DNA from 3 places in the Bradyrhizobium sp. HKCCYLRH3061 genome. Region 2 is predicted to be linked to each of the others. Evidence: predicted binding sites of a transcription regulator. Region 2 holds the regulator's gene; each other region holds the start of a gene.
What was found. The regulator PhoB, encoded in region 2, activates phosphate uptake and scavenging genes when phosphate is short. The targets are predictions, from matches to a motif close to TGTCATNNANCTGTCAT.
Positions count from the first base shown of each region.

Region 1: ACQR2C_RS09930 (UDP-2,3-diacylglucosamine diphosphatase) is a predicted target of PhoB. The motif match lies at 2,310-2,326, and genes of this name have one in related genera.
Region 3: ACQR2C_RS16980 (DUF2794 domain-containing protein) is a predicted target of PhoB. The motif match lies at 1,617-1,633, and genes of this name have one in related genera.

Region 1 covers NZ_JBNPUE010000004.1:135,005-140,523, reverse strand. The annotation lists gene ACQR2C_RS09940 (caspase family protein) at 1-426, shown strand, start outside; gene ACQR2C_RS09935 (threonine ammonia-lyase) at 437-1,426, opposite strand; gene ACQR2C_RS09930 (UDP-2,3-diacylglucosamine diphosphatase) at 1,474-2,286, opposite strand; gene pyk (pyruvate kinase) at 2,479-3,897, opposite strand; gene ACQR2C_RS09920 (tartrate dehydrogenase) at 4,069-5,142, opposite strand; gene glgX (glycogen debranching protein GlgX) at 5,239-5,519, opposite strand, start outside.
Region 2 covers NZ_JBNPUE010000001.1:513,847-519,365, reverse strand. The annotation lists gene pstA (phosphate ABC transporter permease PstA) at 1-842, shown strand, start outside; gene pstB (phosphate ABC transporter ATP-binding protein PstB) at 839-1,663, shown strand; gene phoU (phosphate signaling complex protein PhoU) at 1,694-2,410, shown strand; gene phoB (phosphate regulon transcriptional regulator PhoB) at 2,427-3,134, shown strand; gene ACQR2C_RS02465 (trypsin-like serine protease) at 3,282-4,598, shown strand; gene ACQR2C_RS02460 (HoxN/HupN/NixA family nickel/cobalt transporter) at 4,767-5,519, shown strand, end outside.
Region 3 covers NZ_JBNPUE010000009.1:189,794-195,312, reverse strand. The annotation lists gene ACQR2C_RS16990 (Bax inhibitor-1/YccA family protein) at 1-515, shown strand, start outside; gene ACQR2C_RS16985 (GNAT family N-acetyltransferase) at 671-1,198, shown strand; gene ACQR2C_RS16980 (DUF2794 domain-containing protein) at 1,240-1,605, opposite strand; gene ACQR2C_RS16975 (DUF1223 domain-containing protein) at 2,024-2,806, opposite strand; gene acnA (aconitate hydratase AcnA) at 2,995-5,519, opposite strand, start outside.

The DNA of each region.
Region 1 (5,519 bases), on a different contig from region 2:
ATCCCGCAGCCGAAGCTGCCGACCACCACCATGCCGCCGCGCGGGCCGCTGCCGCCCACGGTCGTCACGAAAGGCGATGCCGTCAACAACGCGATTCCCAAGAAGGTCGTCGATCCCGGGCCGATCTCTCAGACGAAATTGCGCGACAGGATCATGCCGCCGGCAAATCCGCCCGTGACTACGAAAATCCAGCGCGACCCACTGAAGCGCAGTCCTGGTCGGCCATTCGACACCCGCGAGGTCCGGCGTCCCTTCCCCGGCAATTCCGGACCGTTCAAGCCGAACATCAACGCGTCGCATCCGTCGATGGCGCGGGGTCAAGGCGGGATGCAGGGCGGCCTGACGCGGGGCGCGCCGCACATCGCGCAGTCCGGACTGCGGATGGGTGGTGGAGGATCGGCAAGAGGCGGCCTCGGCTTTCGCTGAGGCTTGATCGTCAGGCAATCAGCCGGGCGTAGAGCTCAGCGTCGACATTGCCGCCGGAGAGCACGATCACCACAGTCTTGCCCGCCGCGTCCAGCCGGCCGGCCAGCAATGCCGCGAGCCCGACCGACCCGCCGGGCTCGACCACGAGCTTCAGCTCCCGGAAGGCAAAGCCGACCGCCCGCCCCACCTCCTCATCCGAGGCCTCGACCGCAGCCGACAGAAGTTGGCTGTTGATCGCGAAGGTGATCTCGCCCGGAATCGCCGCCATCAGCGCGTCGCAGATGGTCCGGCCCTTTGCATCGTGGGCCTCGCGGTGACCGGCCCGCAGCGAGCGCGCATGGTCGTCGAAGCCGCTTGGCTCGGCAACGATCATCTGCGTCTGCGGATATCGCGCCTTCACCGCGGTCGAGACGCCGGCAAGCAGCCCGCCGCCGGAAGCAGGCACAATCACCAGATCCGGTGACAGGCCGAGCGCAGCAAGGTCGTCGGCGATCTCGCGGCCAACGGTGCCCTGCCCGGCGATGACGAAGGGATCGTCATAGGGCGGCACCACCGTCGAGCCGCGCTTTGCAGCGATGCCGCGCGCGATCGCTTCGCGGTCCTCGCGGTCGCGATCATAGAGCACGACGTCGGCACCGAACGCCTTGGTGCGCTCGCGCTTGGCCACCGGCGCATCCGAGGGCATCACGATCGTGGCGTCCATGCCCAGCAATGTGGCGGCATGGGCGACGCCCTGCGCATGATTGCCGGAGGAGAATGCGACGACGCCGTTGCCGCGCGCTGCTTGCGGGATCGACGCCAGCTTGTTGTAGGCGCCGCGGAACTTGAACGAGCCGGTCCGCTGCAGCACCTCCGGCTTCACGAAAACGTTCGCTTTGAAGCGCTCGCTGAGCACGGGAGCCGGCAGCAGCGTGGTCCGCACGGCCACGGGCGCGAGGACGCGTGCCGCCGCATCGATGTCGGCGGCGGTCACGGGCAGGATCGGGGAATGAGCTGTCATACCCCTATTTTACCGCGCCCGATTGCCGAGAGGCAAGGGAGCCGGTGTCAGGCGGCGCGGGCGGCCAGTTGCGGAACCGGCGCCGGCTGCCGCTGCGGATCGGTCCAGGTGAGGATCTCGAAGCGGCCGTCCTCGTGCTCGACCAGCGCCGTGCAGCTTTCGACCCAGTCGCCGCAATTCATGTAGCGGATGCCGTCCTGGTCGCGGATGACGGCGCAATGGATGTGGCCGCAGATCACGCCGTCAGCGCCATGCCGGCGCGCCTCGGAGGCCAGTGCCGTCTCGAACGCGCCGATATAGTTCACCGCGTTCTTGACCTTCTGCTTGGCCCATTGCGACAGCGACCAATAGGGCACGCCGAACATGCGGCGGAAGAAGTTGACCAGCCGGTTCATCTGGATCGCAAAATCGTAGGCCTTGTCGCCGAGATGGGCGAGCCAGCGCGCGTTCTGCACGACCAGATCGAAGATGTCGCCGTGAATGACGAGATAGCGTTTGCCGTCGGTGCCGGTGTGCACGATGTTCTCGACGACGTCGATGCCGCCGAAATGCGTGCCGTAGTAGCCGCGCAGGAACTCGTCGTGATTGCCGGGGACGTAAACGACCTTGGCGCCCTTGCGCGCCTTGCGCAGCATCTTCTGCACCAGGTCGTTATGCGACTGCGGCCAATGCCAGCTCGATTTGAGCGCCCAGCCATCGATGATGTCGCCGACCAGATAGATCGTATCGGCATCATGGTGGCGCAGGAAATCGACCAGGAGATTGGCCTGCGAGCCGCGGGCTCCGAGATGAACGTCCGAGATGAACAACGTCCGAAAGCGCCGAGCCGGGCTTTCTTCACCAGCAGTCTCAAGTCCCATGCGCGCCCACCTAACAGCCCCTGATGACACCGCGATGACGAACGGCCGCATCGGCAGAACCCATCCTGCCGGACCGCGACCGGACACCGCTCGTGCGACGACTCGCGACGTCCCTCGTCACTGCCCCGCGATACCAGCGGGGTGCGACAATCAGGCGACAGGCGGGCGGCGCGAACAGGGAAAATCGGCCTCCTATCTCGGCATGGTGACGACGCGCAGATTGTTGGTGGTGCCGGCCTGCGCGAACGGGATGCCGGCGACGACGACGAGCAGGTCGCCGGCTTCCGCGAACTCCTCCTGCATGGCAAAGAAGGTCGCGCGCCCGACCATTTCCTCGTAGTTCTGCACGTCCTGCGACAGCACGCTGTGCGCGCCCCACAACAGGCACATGCGCCGCGAGGTGTCCTCGTTCGGCGTGATCGCCAGAATCGGCAGGCTCGGCCGCTTGCGCGCAACGCGGGAGGCCGAAGTTCCGCTCGACGTATAGGCCACGATCGCCCTGGCGTGGATCGCCGACGCCAGGTCGGCCGCGGCGGTCGCCACCGCATGCGGTGCGGTCTGCTCCTCGCCCGGCTGCGTCGCCTCGACGATGGAGCGGTACATCTTGTGGCCCTCGGTTGCCTTGATGATGCTGTCCATCATCGCGACCGCCTCGCGCGGGTATTGCCCGCTGGCCGATTCCGCCGACAGCATCACCGCGTCGGCGCCGTCATAGATCGCGGTCGCGACGTCGGAGACCTCGGCGCGGGTCGGCGTCGGCGTCGCGACCATCGAATCCAGCATCTGCGTCGCGACGATCACCGGCTTCACCGCGAGCCGGCAGGCGCGCACCAGCTCCTTCTGCTTGCCCGGCACGTCCTCGTTGGGAATCTCGACGCCGAGATCGCCGCGCGCGACCATGATCGCGTCCGACAGCTGGATGATGTCGTCGATGCGCTCCAGCGCCGCCGGCTTCTCGATCTTGGACATGATGCCGGCGCGGCCATTGATCAGGCCCCTCGCCTCCAGCACGTCGGACGGCTTCTGCACGAACGACAGCGCCACCCAGTCGACGCCGAGGTCGAGCCCAAAGGCAAGATCGGAGCGGTCCTTGGCCGTCAGCGGCGACAGCTCCAGAATCGTGCCCGGCAGATTGACGCCCTTGTGATTGGAGATCGCGCCGCCGACGATCACCTTGGCTTCGATCCAGTCGTCGCCGAGGCCCATGACGCGCACCCGCACGCGGCCGTCATCGATCAGAAGATCGTGACCGGGCGCCACCGCCGCAAAGATCTCCGGATGTGGCAACGGAATCGACGTCTTGTCGCCCTCGGTCCCGTTGAGGACAAACCGAATCGTCTCGCCGGCTTCGACCTGGATCTTCTTGTCGCGCAGCGTGCCGACACGAATCTTCGGACCCTGCAGATCCATCAAGATGCCGATTGGCCGCTGCACCTCCTTCTCGAGGGCGCGGACCGCGGCATGGACCCTGGCGTGATCGGCCTGCGTGCCGTGACTGAAATTGAGACGAAATGTGTCTACACCGGCGAGGAACAGCGCTTTCAGCATCTCCGGAGAATTGCTCGCGGGACCGACAGTCGCGACGATCTTGGCTCGACGGTGACGACGCATGATGTGTCCTTTCTCCTGAAGCCCAGGCCACTTAAGTCCGTGTCTCGCGTCACTATGACATGCATGTGATTAGCATGCGCTGACGCAGCGGAAGCGCTGATATACGCCCCGCAGCGTCCATTGCAAGCGCGACGCGGAACACGCCGAAATTGTGCAAGAGAGTGGCACGCCTCAGACGTTGGAGCCGTGGATCGCGTCGATGACGGCGTCGGTCACCTCCTTGGTCGTCGCCTTGCCGCCCACGTCGGGGGTGAGGATGCCGGCTGCGCAGACCTTCTCGACCGCAGCCATCAGCCTGACGGCCGCGTCCTTTTCGCCGAGGTGCTCGAGCATCTGCGCGCCGGTCCAGAACGTCGCCACCGGATTGGCGATGCCCTTGCCGGTGATGTCGAACGCCGAGCCGTGGATCGGCTCGAACATCGACGGGAAGCGCCGCTCCGGATCGATGTTGCCGGTCGGCGCCACGCCGAGGCTGCCGGCGAGCGCGCCGGCGAGATCGGACAGGATGTCGGCATGCAGGTTGGTCGCGACGATGGTGTCGAGGCTCTTCGGCTGCAGGGTCATGCGCACGGTCATCGCGTCGACCAGCATCTTGTCCCAGGTCACGTCGGGGAATTCCCGCGCCACCTCGGCGGCGATCTCGTCCCACATCACCATGCCGTGGCGCTGCGCATTCGACTTGGTGACGACGGTGAGGAACTTGCGCGGCCGCGACTGCGCCAGCTTGAACGCGTAGCGCATGATTCTGGCGACGCCGACGCGTGTGAAGACCGCGACCTCCGTGCCGACCTCTTCAGGCAGGCCGCGATGCGCGCGGCCACCCATGCCGGCATATTCGCCCTCGGAATTCTCGCGCACGATCACCCAGTCGAGATCGCCGACGCCGACATTGCGCAAGGGCGAGGCCACGCCGGGCAGGATCTTGGTCGGGCGCACATTGGCGTACTGATCAAAACCCTGGCAGATCGGCAGCCGCAGGCCCCACAGCGTGATGTGATCGGGCACGTCGGGCGCGCCGACCGCGCCGAAATAGATCGCATCGAATTTCTTGAGTTCGGTAAGGCCGTCGGCCGGCATCATCACGCCGTGCTTCTTGTAGTAGTCCGAGCCCCAGTCGAAGGTCTTGACGTTGAAGCTGATGTCGCCCGCGCGCTTGGCGAGTGCCTCGAGAACGCGGACACCTTCGGAGATGACCTCGGGGCCGATGCCGTCGGCGGGAATGGCGGCGATGGAATGGGTGCGCATTTGAGCTTTTCTTGACCTCTGTCCGGGCGTTTCACCCGGACAGCTTTTGCACGACATCCCGCGAACGACAAGCCGGCGCCGGGCTGTGTCGCCGCCCTACCCCAGCGGCGCCTCCGCGATGTCCAGCAGGGCGCCGAGGCCGTGGCGCAGGCTGCGCATCGGCTGCTGCTCCGAGGACAGGCCGAGGGCCAGCAGCGATCGCCCGGTCACCGCGTAGACGTGGCCAAACGGAAACGACTGCGGCTGTGCATCCGGCTGGTTGGTATCGATCAGCGCCAGCCAGTTGTGGCCCTCGGGCACGGACGGCAGCGTGAAGTTCACGACGTCGTAATGCGCGTTGTAGACCAGCAAGAGCGTCGCGTCCGATCCGCGCCGCT
Region 2 (5,519 bases):
ATCCGATCTATGCGCGCCGACGCCGCAGGGACATCGTGATCCGCGGCCTCTGCGTCGCCGCCGCGCTGTTCGGCGTCACCTGGCTGGCGCTGATCCTGTTCACGCTGTTCTATAACGGCCTCGCCGGCCTCAGCCTGCAAGTGTTTTCCGCCGACACCCCGCCGCCGGGCTCGAGCGAAGGCGGACTGCGCAATGCCATCGTCGGCTCTCTGATCATGACGGTCATCGGCGTCGGCATCGGCGCGCCGCTCGGCCTGTTCGCCGGCACCTATCTGGCCGAGTACGGCCGCAACGACCGCCTGACCTCGGTGATCCGCTTCATCAACGACATCCTGCTGTCGGCGCCCTCGATCATCATCGGCCTGTTCATCTATGGCGCTGTCGTGGTGCCGATGGGCGGCTTCTCGGCGCTCGCAGGCTCGCTGGCGCTGGCGGTCATTGTCATCCCCGTGGTGCTGCGCACCACCGAGGACATGCTGCTGCTGGTGCCCAACCCGCTGCGTGAGGCGGCCTCGGCGCTCGGCCTGCCGCGATCGCTGGTGATCCGGCGCATCGCCTATCGCGCGGCGCGCTCGGGCCTGATCACCGGCGTGCTGCTGGCCACCGCCCGCGTCGCCGGCGAGACCGCGCCCTTGCTGTTCACCGCGCTGTCGAACCAGTTCTGGAGCCTCAACCTCTCCAAGACGATGGCCAACCTGCCCGTCACCATCAACAACTTCGTCCAGAGCCCCTATGCCTATTGGAAGCAACTGGCCTGGAGCGGAGCCCTTCTGATCACTCTGGCCGTGCTCGCCCTGAATGTCAGTGCACGCATTCTCGGCGCCGAGAGGAACGCAAAATGACCGACCTGTCCGTATCCGTCAGCCAGCCCAATCCCGCCGCGCTGAACGGCAAGGTTTTGCCGGAAGCCCCCGCCAAGGTGACCGCGCGCAACCTGAACTTCTATTACGGCGATCACCACGCGCTGAAGAACATCAACCTGTCGCTGGGGACCAACCGCGTCACCGCGTTCATCGGCCCGTCCGGCTGCGGCAAGTCGACCCTGCTGCGCATCTTCAACCGGATGTACGATCTCTACCCGGGCCAGCGCGCCGTTGGCCAGCTCATGCTGGACAACACCAACATCCTCGATCCCAAGCTCGACCTCAACCTGCTGCGGGCCCGGGTCGGCATGGTGTTCCAGAAGCCGACGCCGTTCCCGATGACGATCTACGAGAACATCGCCTTCGGCATCCGGCTGTATGAGAAGATCTCCAAGTCGGAGATGGACGACCGGGTCGAGAAGGCACTGCGCGGCGGCGCGTTGTGGAACGAGGTCAAGGACAAGCTCAACGCTTCGGGCCTGTCGCTGTCAGGCGGCCAGCAGCAGCGGCTGTGCATTGCGCGCACCGTGGCGGTCCGGCCGGAGGTGATCCTGTTCGACGAGCCGTGCTCGGCGCTCGATCCGATCTCGACCGCCAAGGTCGAGGAGCTGATCCAGGAGCTCGCCGAAAACTATACGATCGCCATCGTGACACATAACATGCAGCAGGCGGCGCGCGTCTCCGACAAGACCGCCTTCATGTATCTCGGCGAGCTGATCGAGTTCGACGACACCAGCAAGATCTTCACCTCGCCGAGCGATCGGCGGACCCAGGATTACATCACCGGCCGGTTCGGCTGACGCCGACGACATTGACTTCAGGAGATCATCATGGCCAGTGAACATACCGCCAAGGCGTTCGACAGCGATCTGCAGGATCTCACCCGGCTGGTGTCGGAAATGGGCGGCCTCGCCGAGCGTCTGATCGTCGATTCCGTCGATGCGCTGGTGCGGCGCGACATCGCACTCGGCCAGAAGGTGGTCGCCACCGACGCCGAGGTCGACAAGCTGCAGCGCATCATCGAGGAGCGCGCCGTTCTTACCATCGCCCGGCGACAGCCGATGGCGGTCGACCTGCGCGAGATCGTCGGTGCGATGCGGGTCGCCACCGATCTGGAGCGCATCGGCGATCTCGCCAAGAACATCGGCAAGCGCGTCGCGGCGCTGGAGAGCGACTTCCATCCGCTCAAGCTGATCCGCGGGCTCGAGCACATGACCGACCTGGTGCAGTCGCAGGTCAAGACGGTGCTGGACGCCTATGCCGCGCACGATTTGCCGGCGGCGATGACGGTGTGGAAGGGCGACGAGGAGGTCGACGCCATCTGCACCTCGCTGTTCCGCGAACTCCTGACCTACATGATGGAGGATCCGCGCAACATCTCGTTCTGCATCCATCTGATGTTCTGCGCCAAGAACATCGAGCGCATCGGCGATCACGCGACCAACATCGCGGAGACCGTCTTCTATATGATCGAAGGCCAGCAGATCATGGACAAGCGCCCGAAGGGCGACATGACGAGCTTCGCATCGACGATCCCCGGCAACTGAGAGAGACGGTTCTGACATGGGCGCCCGAATTCTGGTGGTGGAGGACGAGGAGGCGCTGACGACGCTCCTGCGCTACAACCTCGAGGCCGAAGGCTACGAGGTCGAGACGGTGGCGCGCGGAGACGAGGCCGACACACGGCTGAAGGAGCGCGTTCCCGATCTCGTCGTGCTCGACTGGATGCTGCCGGGCCTGTCCGGCATCGAGCTGTGCCGCCGCCTGCGGGCGCGGTCCGAGACCCGGCAATTGCCGATCATCATGCTCACCGCGCGCGGCGAGGAGAGCGAGCGCGTGCGCGGCCTCGCGACCGGCGCCGACGACTACATCGTCAAGCCGTTCTCGGTGCCGGAGCTGCTGGCGCGCGTGAAGGGCCTGCTGCGGCGGGCGAGCCCGGAGCGGCTGGCGACCGTGCTGTCCTATGGCGACATCGAGCTCGACCGCGAGAAGCGCCGCGTGGCGCGCTCGGGACGGCCGATCGATCTCGGCCCGACCGAATACCGCCTGCTCGAGTTTTTCCTGGAGCATCCCGGCCGCGTGTTCAGCCGTGAGCAGCTGCTCGACAGCGTCTGGGGCCGCGACATCTATATCGACGAGCGCACGGTCGACGTCCATATCGGCCGCCTGCGCAAGCTGCTCAATCCGGGCCGCGAGCAGGACCCGATCCGCACCGTGCGCGGCGCCGGCTATGCGCTCGATGATCGCTTCGCCAAGAGCGAGCAGGTGTAAGGGGCGATCGGGCGTGAGGATGAAGCAGGTGTGAGGCGCGAGGGGGCCCGATTGAGGAGATCGCGGTCCGCTTTCCGCCACGCCGCCGCCGTCTTGATCGTGTCTGCTTCGTGGCCCGTCACGATGTTTCGGTCCCAGCGGACGCCCTTGATCAAGACCATCATCATATCTCTAGCCGTGCTGCTCGGCAGCGCGGCGGGCGCCGCGGCCGCCGAGCTCGAAGACGCGGTCGCCGCGGCGGGAAACGGACAGCACGCCGCGGCGATGCGCCGCCTGCTGCCGCTGGCCGCCAAGGGCGATGCGCGGGCGCAGTTCGACGTCGGCTTCATGGAGGCCTTCGGCTGGGGCCAACCGCGCAACCCCGCCGAGGCGCTGGCGTGGTATCGCAAGGCCGCCGATCAGGGCCTCGCCGTCGCCCAGCATTATCTCGGCATCGCCTATGTCAACGGCGAAGGTGTCGCGAGCAATTATGGCGAAGCCGGCCGCTGGTTCAGCCGCGCGGCAGCGCAGGGCTTCGCCCAGTCGCAATACATGCTGGGCCTGATGCTGCTCGACGGTCGCGGCGTGAAGCAGGACGTCGTGCAGGGCTACGCCTGGCTGGTGATGGCGGGTCGCAGCGGCGTGCGATCGGCCGGCCGCGACGTGCAGAGGGTCAAGCTGACCGAGCCGCAGCGCGTCCAGGCCCAGAGCGCCATTGCGGCCTGGCGGCCGAAGCCGGAATCGGCGGAGGCGGGCGTCGCCGCTCCGCGTCCGGAGCAACTGCTCGGGCTCGACCGCCACATCGGCGAGGTCGTCGATCCCACCTCGTGGCCGGCGTCGTCGATCGGCGTCGTCACCGTCGCGCAATACTCGACCGGCGGCTGGTGCACCGGCACTCTGGTCGCGCCGCGCGTCGTGCTCACCGCCGCGCATTGCGTGTTCAACGGCGTCGCGCAGGTCAGCCCCGGCAATGTCCGCTTCCTGGCCGGCATGAACAGGGGCACGCCGGCGGCATCGTCGGTCGCCGACAAGCTGATCGTGGCGCCGGACTTCGTCCCGACCCGGCACGACAGATGGTCGCTCGACCGCTCGCCCGCCGATTGGGCGCTGATCGTGCTGAAGGATGCGCTGCCGTCGAAGCCGGTCGCGGTCAAGGCGCTGACGCGCGAGGAACTGCAGGCTGCGACCAAGGCTGGCGCCATTTCCGAGATCGGCTACGGCCAGGAGCGGCGCTATTCGCCGACCGGCCAGCGCAATTGCAGCGCCGGCATGACCAGCGATGCCCGGCTGCTGACGGTGCATTGCCTCGCCAATTTCGGCTATTCGGGCTCGCCGATCCTGGCCGAGGTCGGCGGGCAGCCGACCGTTGTCGGCATCTTCTCGGCGTTCCACGAGGAGACCCGGCTGATGTTCGCCGCGCCCGCAAGCCAGTTCGAGGCCGTCGTGCGGCGCGAGATTGCGGCGCAGAGTGCCTCGGCGCGGTGAAGGGGGAGGGGACGAGAGAGGTCCCGCCGCTGGTCACGATCTGTGCGCGACTGGATAGCGGGTTGCCAAGCGAGCGGGCGATCCGGCAAGTGCAGCCGATTTTTTCCTGCAGCTTTCGCCTGCAGCGGGGCTTTACCGAACTGGCCTGGCTCTTGCTATAGTTCGAGTATGACGATTGTTCCAATTGATCATCCTCGTGCCCCGCGGCTGCTGTGGTGGCGGTCGCAGCCCGGCAGGACCGTTGCGCTCGTCGCTGGGCTGGTCGCGGCCAATGCGGTGGCCTGGGCCTGGGCATTCGCGCTCTACGCCGACCGGCCCGCCATCGTCGGCACCGCGATGCTGGCCTGGCTGCTCGGACTGCGCCATGCCGTCGATGCGGACCACATCGCGGCGATCGACAATGTGGTGCGGAAGCTCGTGCAGGACGGTCGCGCCCCGCGCGCCGCCGGCCTCTATTTTGCGCTCGGCCATTCCAGCGTCGTCGTCATCGCCACCATCGTGGTGAGCCTGGTGGCCGGCGCAGATCTGTTGAGTGAGGACAGCGCCATCCGTGCGATCGGCGGCACCATCGGCACCTCGGTCTCCGCAGGCTTCCTGCTGCTGATCGCCTTCGCGAATCTGGTGCTGTTCGTGAACCTCTGGCGCCGCCCATCCCACCCCCATTCCGACATGGATGCCGCCGGTAGCGCCGGGCGGGGCCTGCTCATTCGTCTGCTGCGGCCGGTGCTCCGCGTCGTCTCCCGCGCCTGGCACATGTACCCGCTCGGCTTCCTGTTCGGCCTGGGCTTCGACACCGCCAGCGAAATCGGGCTGCTCAGCCTGTCGGCGACCGAGGCGGCGCGCGGGGCGAGCCTGGCGCATGTGCTGGTATTCCCGGCGCTGTTCGCCGCGGCGATGGCCACCGTCGACACCGCCGACAGC
Region 3 (5,519 bases), on a different contig from region 2:
CCCCTCTGGTCATGGTGTTCGCGATCTCGGCCGGCATCAACCGCCTCGCGCCGTCGACCGCTCAACTCCTGTTCTGGGTGTTTTCGGCCTTGATGGGCGTCTCGCTGTCGTCGATCTTTCTGGTGTACACCCACACCTCGATCGTGCGGGTGTTCTTCATCACCGCGGCGACGTTCGGCGCGCTCAGCCTCTACGGCTACACGACCAAGCGTGACATGACGGGCATGGGCTCGTTCCTGTTCATGGGCCTGATCGGCATCGTGCTGGCGAGCCTGGTGAACCTGTTCCTGGCGAGCTCGATGCTGCAGTTCATCGTCTCGGTGATCGGCGTGTTCGTGTTCGCCGGCCTGACCGCCTGGGATACGCAGCGCCTGAAGAACGAGTACATCTACGGCTACGCCTCCGCGGGCGGCGACATCGCCGAGCGCGCAGCGATCACCGGCGCGCTGTCGCTGTACCTGAACTTCATCAACCTGTTCACGCTGCTGCTGCAGCTGCTCGGACAGCGCGACTGATCCAACCGCTCGAACGAGCGACCTTCGAAGCCCCGGCCTCACCGCCGGGGCTTTTCGTTTGCACAAACCCGATTGCGACCGGCGCAAAGCGACAGCGACAGCCATGCCGCGAGGCCGGATTGATCGCCGCGTCCGCATGGGTATGCTTGCACCCCATGTCGAACATTGAAATACGGCCCACCCAGGAGGCCGACCTCCCGGCCATCACCGCCATCTACGGCCAGGCCGTCCGCGAGGGCACGGCCACCTTCGAGCTCGACCCTCCGAATCTGGCGGAGATGACGCGCCGCTTCCGGGCGCTCCGCGACGGCGGCTTCCCCTATTTCGCCGCCCTGCTGGACGGAGAGGTGGTGGGCTATGCCTATGCCGGGCCCTACCGGCCCCGCCCTGCCTATCGCTTCACGGTGGAGAACTCGGTCTATCTCGCTCCCGCCAGCCAGCGTCGCGGCATCGGGATGCGACTGATGCGGCAGCTGATCGACGCCTGTGAGGAGGGAGGCTTTCGCCAGATGATCGCCGTCATCGGCGACTCCGCCAATGCCGGCTCGGTCGGGCTGCATACCGCCTGCGGCTTCCAGATGATCGGCACCCACCCGAGCGTCGGCCTGAAATTCGGCCGCTGGCTCGATACTGTGATGATGCAGCGCCCGCTCGGGGCCGGGAGCAGCGACGTCCCGGCGTAAGCGACGCCGGTCGAAATGTCGTGATCACCCGGCGGGTCGGATCAGACCAGCGCCGGCTTCGGCGCGATCGCCAGCAACACGCGCTCAAGCTCGTGGCCGCGGCGCAGGATCAGCCCGGTGGCCGAGATCACGCTGTACATGCCCTGCTTGCGTGCGAGACGCGGATCCTTCTCGATGCGGTAGATCGGCACCTCGGACGCCCGGCGAAACACGGAGAAGACGGCCCGGTCGCGCAGAAAGTCGATCGAATAGTCGCGCCACTCGCCGTCGGCGACCATGCGGCCGTAGAGGTTCAGGATGCGGTTCAGCTCCAGGCGGTCGAACGTCACCCGGTTCGGCGCTGCGGCCGCGCTGCGCGCCGCCGCGCGGTTCTCGCTGGGGTCGGCGTCCTCCGGCGTGAGGTTCATTGGCGTCCTCCTGTCATCTGTGTGACATGATCGCGCCATCCGGCAGAAGCCGCAAGGGGCCGTTTTCGTTGTTGAAGTTCGACCGAGCCTGCGAGGTCATCAGTTCCGCGAACACGCAAGCGTCACGGGATCGTTAGCGGAATCATAATCGCGCCGTCTTTCCGCCCACCGACCGCCCCCGACCTTCGGCATAAGATTCGTGTGCGTTGGCCCGGTCCTTTCGGTTCCGGATTCCTCAGCCCCCAGCCCCCCGGGGTCGTCAGGATCGGGTCTATTCACAAGTAAGGCAAAGGACCAACGCAAGTTGGTCCTTTTGCTTTTCTGGCGTGAGCTGCCGGAAGATGTCGCGGCGCGCCGTCGCACGGACGTGACGCGCCTCACGCAGGTCAGCGAAAACGAAGATCGGAACGACGGAAGATCAGCGCTCGGGACCACGCGCCGTTGCTGAAGCCCGTCCGCCCAACGGCAACTCGGAAAAGGCGGCGCCGAGCATCGGCCCAGGGCGGTCGCGACTGCCGTCCTGCACATAAACGACGGTGCCATCGACGCCCTCGCGGGCGATCTTCTCCAGCGGCACGCTCCAGCTGACCGGCGACCCGGTCCAGTCACCCAACTTCTGGAGACCGCGAACGACGTTGTAATAGGTCAGGTCGCGGCCGCTGTTCTCGCCGCGCCCGACCGAGATCGGGACCACCCGCGAGATCGAGCAGACCCAGACCTCGCCGTGCCGGCGCGGCGCATGCTCGCTGGCCGCGGCGACCGAGACGGAGAGCTCCTGGCCGTCGACCGACAGCCTCACCGGCACCGACATCACCGCGCCGCCCTGGACGGTTTCCTCGATCGCGCCTTCGATCGCCTCGCGGTCGCTGCCGATCACATGCACAGAGCCGTTGATCACCGCCTGCGGCGTATAGACCTCGCGGTCCCCGCGCGCACGAGAATAGGCCCGCTGCCGGGCCGTGAAGCGGGAGTCGGCCAGCGTGTCCTTCCAGCCGAGATAGTCCCAGTAGTCGATCGGCAGCGACAACGCGATGACCGAAGGATCTCTGGCGAGCTCGCCGAGGATCTTGTCAGCCGGCGGGCAGGACGAACAGCCTTGAGAGGTGAAGAGTTCGATCACCGCACGGGGATCGGATGCGGCTGGCCGGACGAAAGCGATGACCGCACAGACACTCAGCGCTGCGCGCGACCACCACGACATCTGTCCACTCATCGCCACTGTCCCGTCTGGACCACCGTCCGCTGCGCCCTGCGCATCACTGCATCCGCGATGCCGTCCTCGTAGTTAACAAACCGAAAATGCAAAGGAGGCGGCCCTTGTCATAGGCCGCCTCCTTCATCACCCGCTACTCACTTCAGAGTGAGCCAAACTGTCGCATCGCGCTTTGGTTAAGCGGCGAGCTTGCGCAGCACGTAGTGCAGGATGCCGCCGTTGCGGTAGTAGTCGAGCTCGTCGAGCGTATCGATCCGGCAGAGCAGCGGCACCTGCTGCGCCGCACCGTCGGCCGAGACGATCTCGGCGGTCAGGGTTTGGCGCGGCTTCAGGTCGCCCTGCAGGCCCTTGATGGTAACCTTCTCGTCGCCCTTGAGGCCGAGCGAGGACCAGGACGTGCCTTCCTGGAAGGTGAGCGGCAGCACGCCCATACCGACCAGGTTGGAGCGATGGATGCGCTCGAAGCTCTGGCAGATCACGGCGCGGACGCCGAGCAGCCGGGTACCTTTGGCGGCCCAGTCGCGCGATGAGCCGTTGCCGTATTCGGCGCCGGCGAACACCACCAGCGGCACACCCTCTTCCTGATACTTCATCGCGGCGTCGTAGATCGACATCTGCTCGCCGTCGGGCCAGTGCTTGGTCAGACCGCCCTCTGGGATGTTGCCGTCGGCGCCCTTGAGCATGAAGTTCTTGATGCGGATGTTGGCGAAGGTGCCGCGCATCATGATCTCGTGATTGCCGCGGCGGGTGCCGTACTGGTTGAAGTCGGCCGGGCGAACCTGGTGCTCGCTGAGGAACTTGCCGGCGGGCGAGGTCAGCTTGATCGAACCGGCCGGCGAGATGTGATCGGTCGTGATCTTGTCGCCGAACAGCGCCAGCACGCGGGCCTCGACGATGTCCTTGATCGGCTCCGGCTCCTTCTTCATGCCTTCGAAATACGGCGGGTTCTGCACGTAGGTCGACGACATGTTCCAGCGATAGGTTTCGCTCTCGACGGTCTTGATCTTGCGCCAGTTGGTGTCGCCCTTGAACACGTCGGCGTAGCGCTTCTTGAAGATCGACGCCTTGACGAACTTCTTGACGAAGTCGTTGACCTCCTTGGTCGTCGGCCAGATGTCCTTCAGGTAGACCGGCTTCTTGTCCTTGCCGATGCCGATCGGCTCGACCGCAAGGTCCTTGGTCACGGTGCCGGCCAGCGCATAGGCGACGACCAGCGGCGGCGAGGCCAGGTAGTTGGCCTGCACGTCCGGCGAGACGCGGCCTTCGAAGTTGCGGTTGCCCGACAGCACGGCCGCCGCGACGACGCCATTGTCGTTGATCGACTTCGAGATCTCCTCCGGCAGCGGGCCGGAATTGCCGATGCAGGTGGTGCAGCCGAAGCCGACCAGATTGAAGCCGACCTTGTCGAGGTCCTTCTGCAGGCCCGAATTAGCAAGGTATTCGGCAACCACCTGGCTGCCCGGGGCGAGCGAGGTCTTCACCCACGGCTTGGCCTTGAGGCCCTTGGCGGCGGCGTTGCGGGCCAAGAGGCCGGCGCCGATCAGCACGCTCGGGTTCGAGGTGTTGGTGCAGGAGGTGATGGCGGCGATGACGACGTCGCCATGGCCGATATCGAAGTCCTTGCCCTCGACCGGGAAGCGCTGCTCGGCCGCATCGGGCTTCTTGTACTCGCCGGCCAGCGCGGTGGCGAAACCTTCGGCCACGGCAGGCAGCGCGATGCGGCCCTCGGGACGCTTCGGACCGGCCATCGACGGCACGACGTCGGCGAGATCGAGGGTCAGCGTCTGCGTGAATACCGGGTCGGCCGACTTGGCGGTGCGGAACAGGCCCTGCGCCTTGGCATAGGCCTCGACCAGCGCGACGCGCGGCGCCTTGCGGCCGGAGGTCTTGAGATAATCGATCGTCGCGGTGTCGACCGGGAAGAAGCCGCAGGTCGCGCCGTATTCTGGAGCCATGTTGGCGATGGTCGACTTGTCGGCGACCGAGAGATGGTCGAGGCCGGGGCCGAAGAACTCGACGAACTTGCCGACCACGCCGAGCTTGCGCAGCATCTGGGTGACGGTCAGCACGAGGTCGGTCGCGGTGACGCCTTCCTTCAGCGCGCCGGTCAGCTTGAAGCCGACGACGTCGGGCAGCAGCATCGACAGCGGCTGACCGAGCATGCAGGCCTCGGCCTCGATGCCGCCGACGCCCCAGCCGAGCACGGCCAGACCGTTGACCATGGTGGTGTGCGAATCGGTGCCGACCAGCGAATCCGGATAGGCGACCTCGAAGGTGCCCTTGGTGCGGCCGATCGTCATCTTCTCCTTCTTGGTCCAGACCGTCTGCGCCAGATACTCGAGATTGACCTGGTGGCAGATGCCGGTGCCGGGCGGCACGACGGAGAAGTTCGAGAACGCCTTCTGGCCCCACTTCAGGAATTCGTAGCGCTCCTGGTTCTGCTTGTACTCCTCGGCGACGTTCTTGCCGAACGCCTTGTTGTCACCGAAGTAGTTCACGATCACCGAATGGTCGATGACGAGATCGACCGGCACCAGCGGGTTGATCTTCTCGGCATCGCCGCCGAGCGCCTGCATCGCGTTGCGCATGGCGGCGAGGTCGACGACGGCGGGGACGCCGGTGAAATCCTGCATCAAGACGCGCGCCGGGCGGAAGGCGATCTCGTGCTCCAGCGACTTCTTGCGCAGCCATTTCGACACCG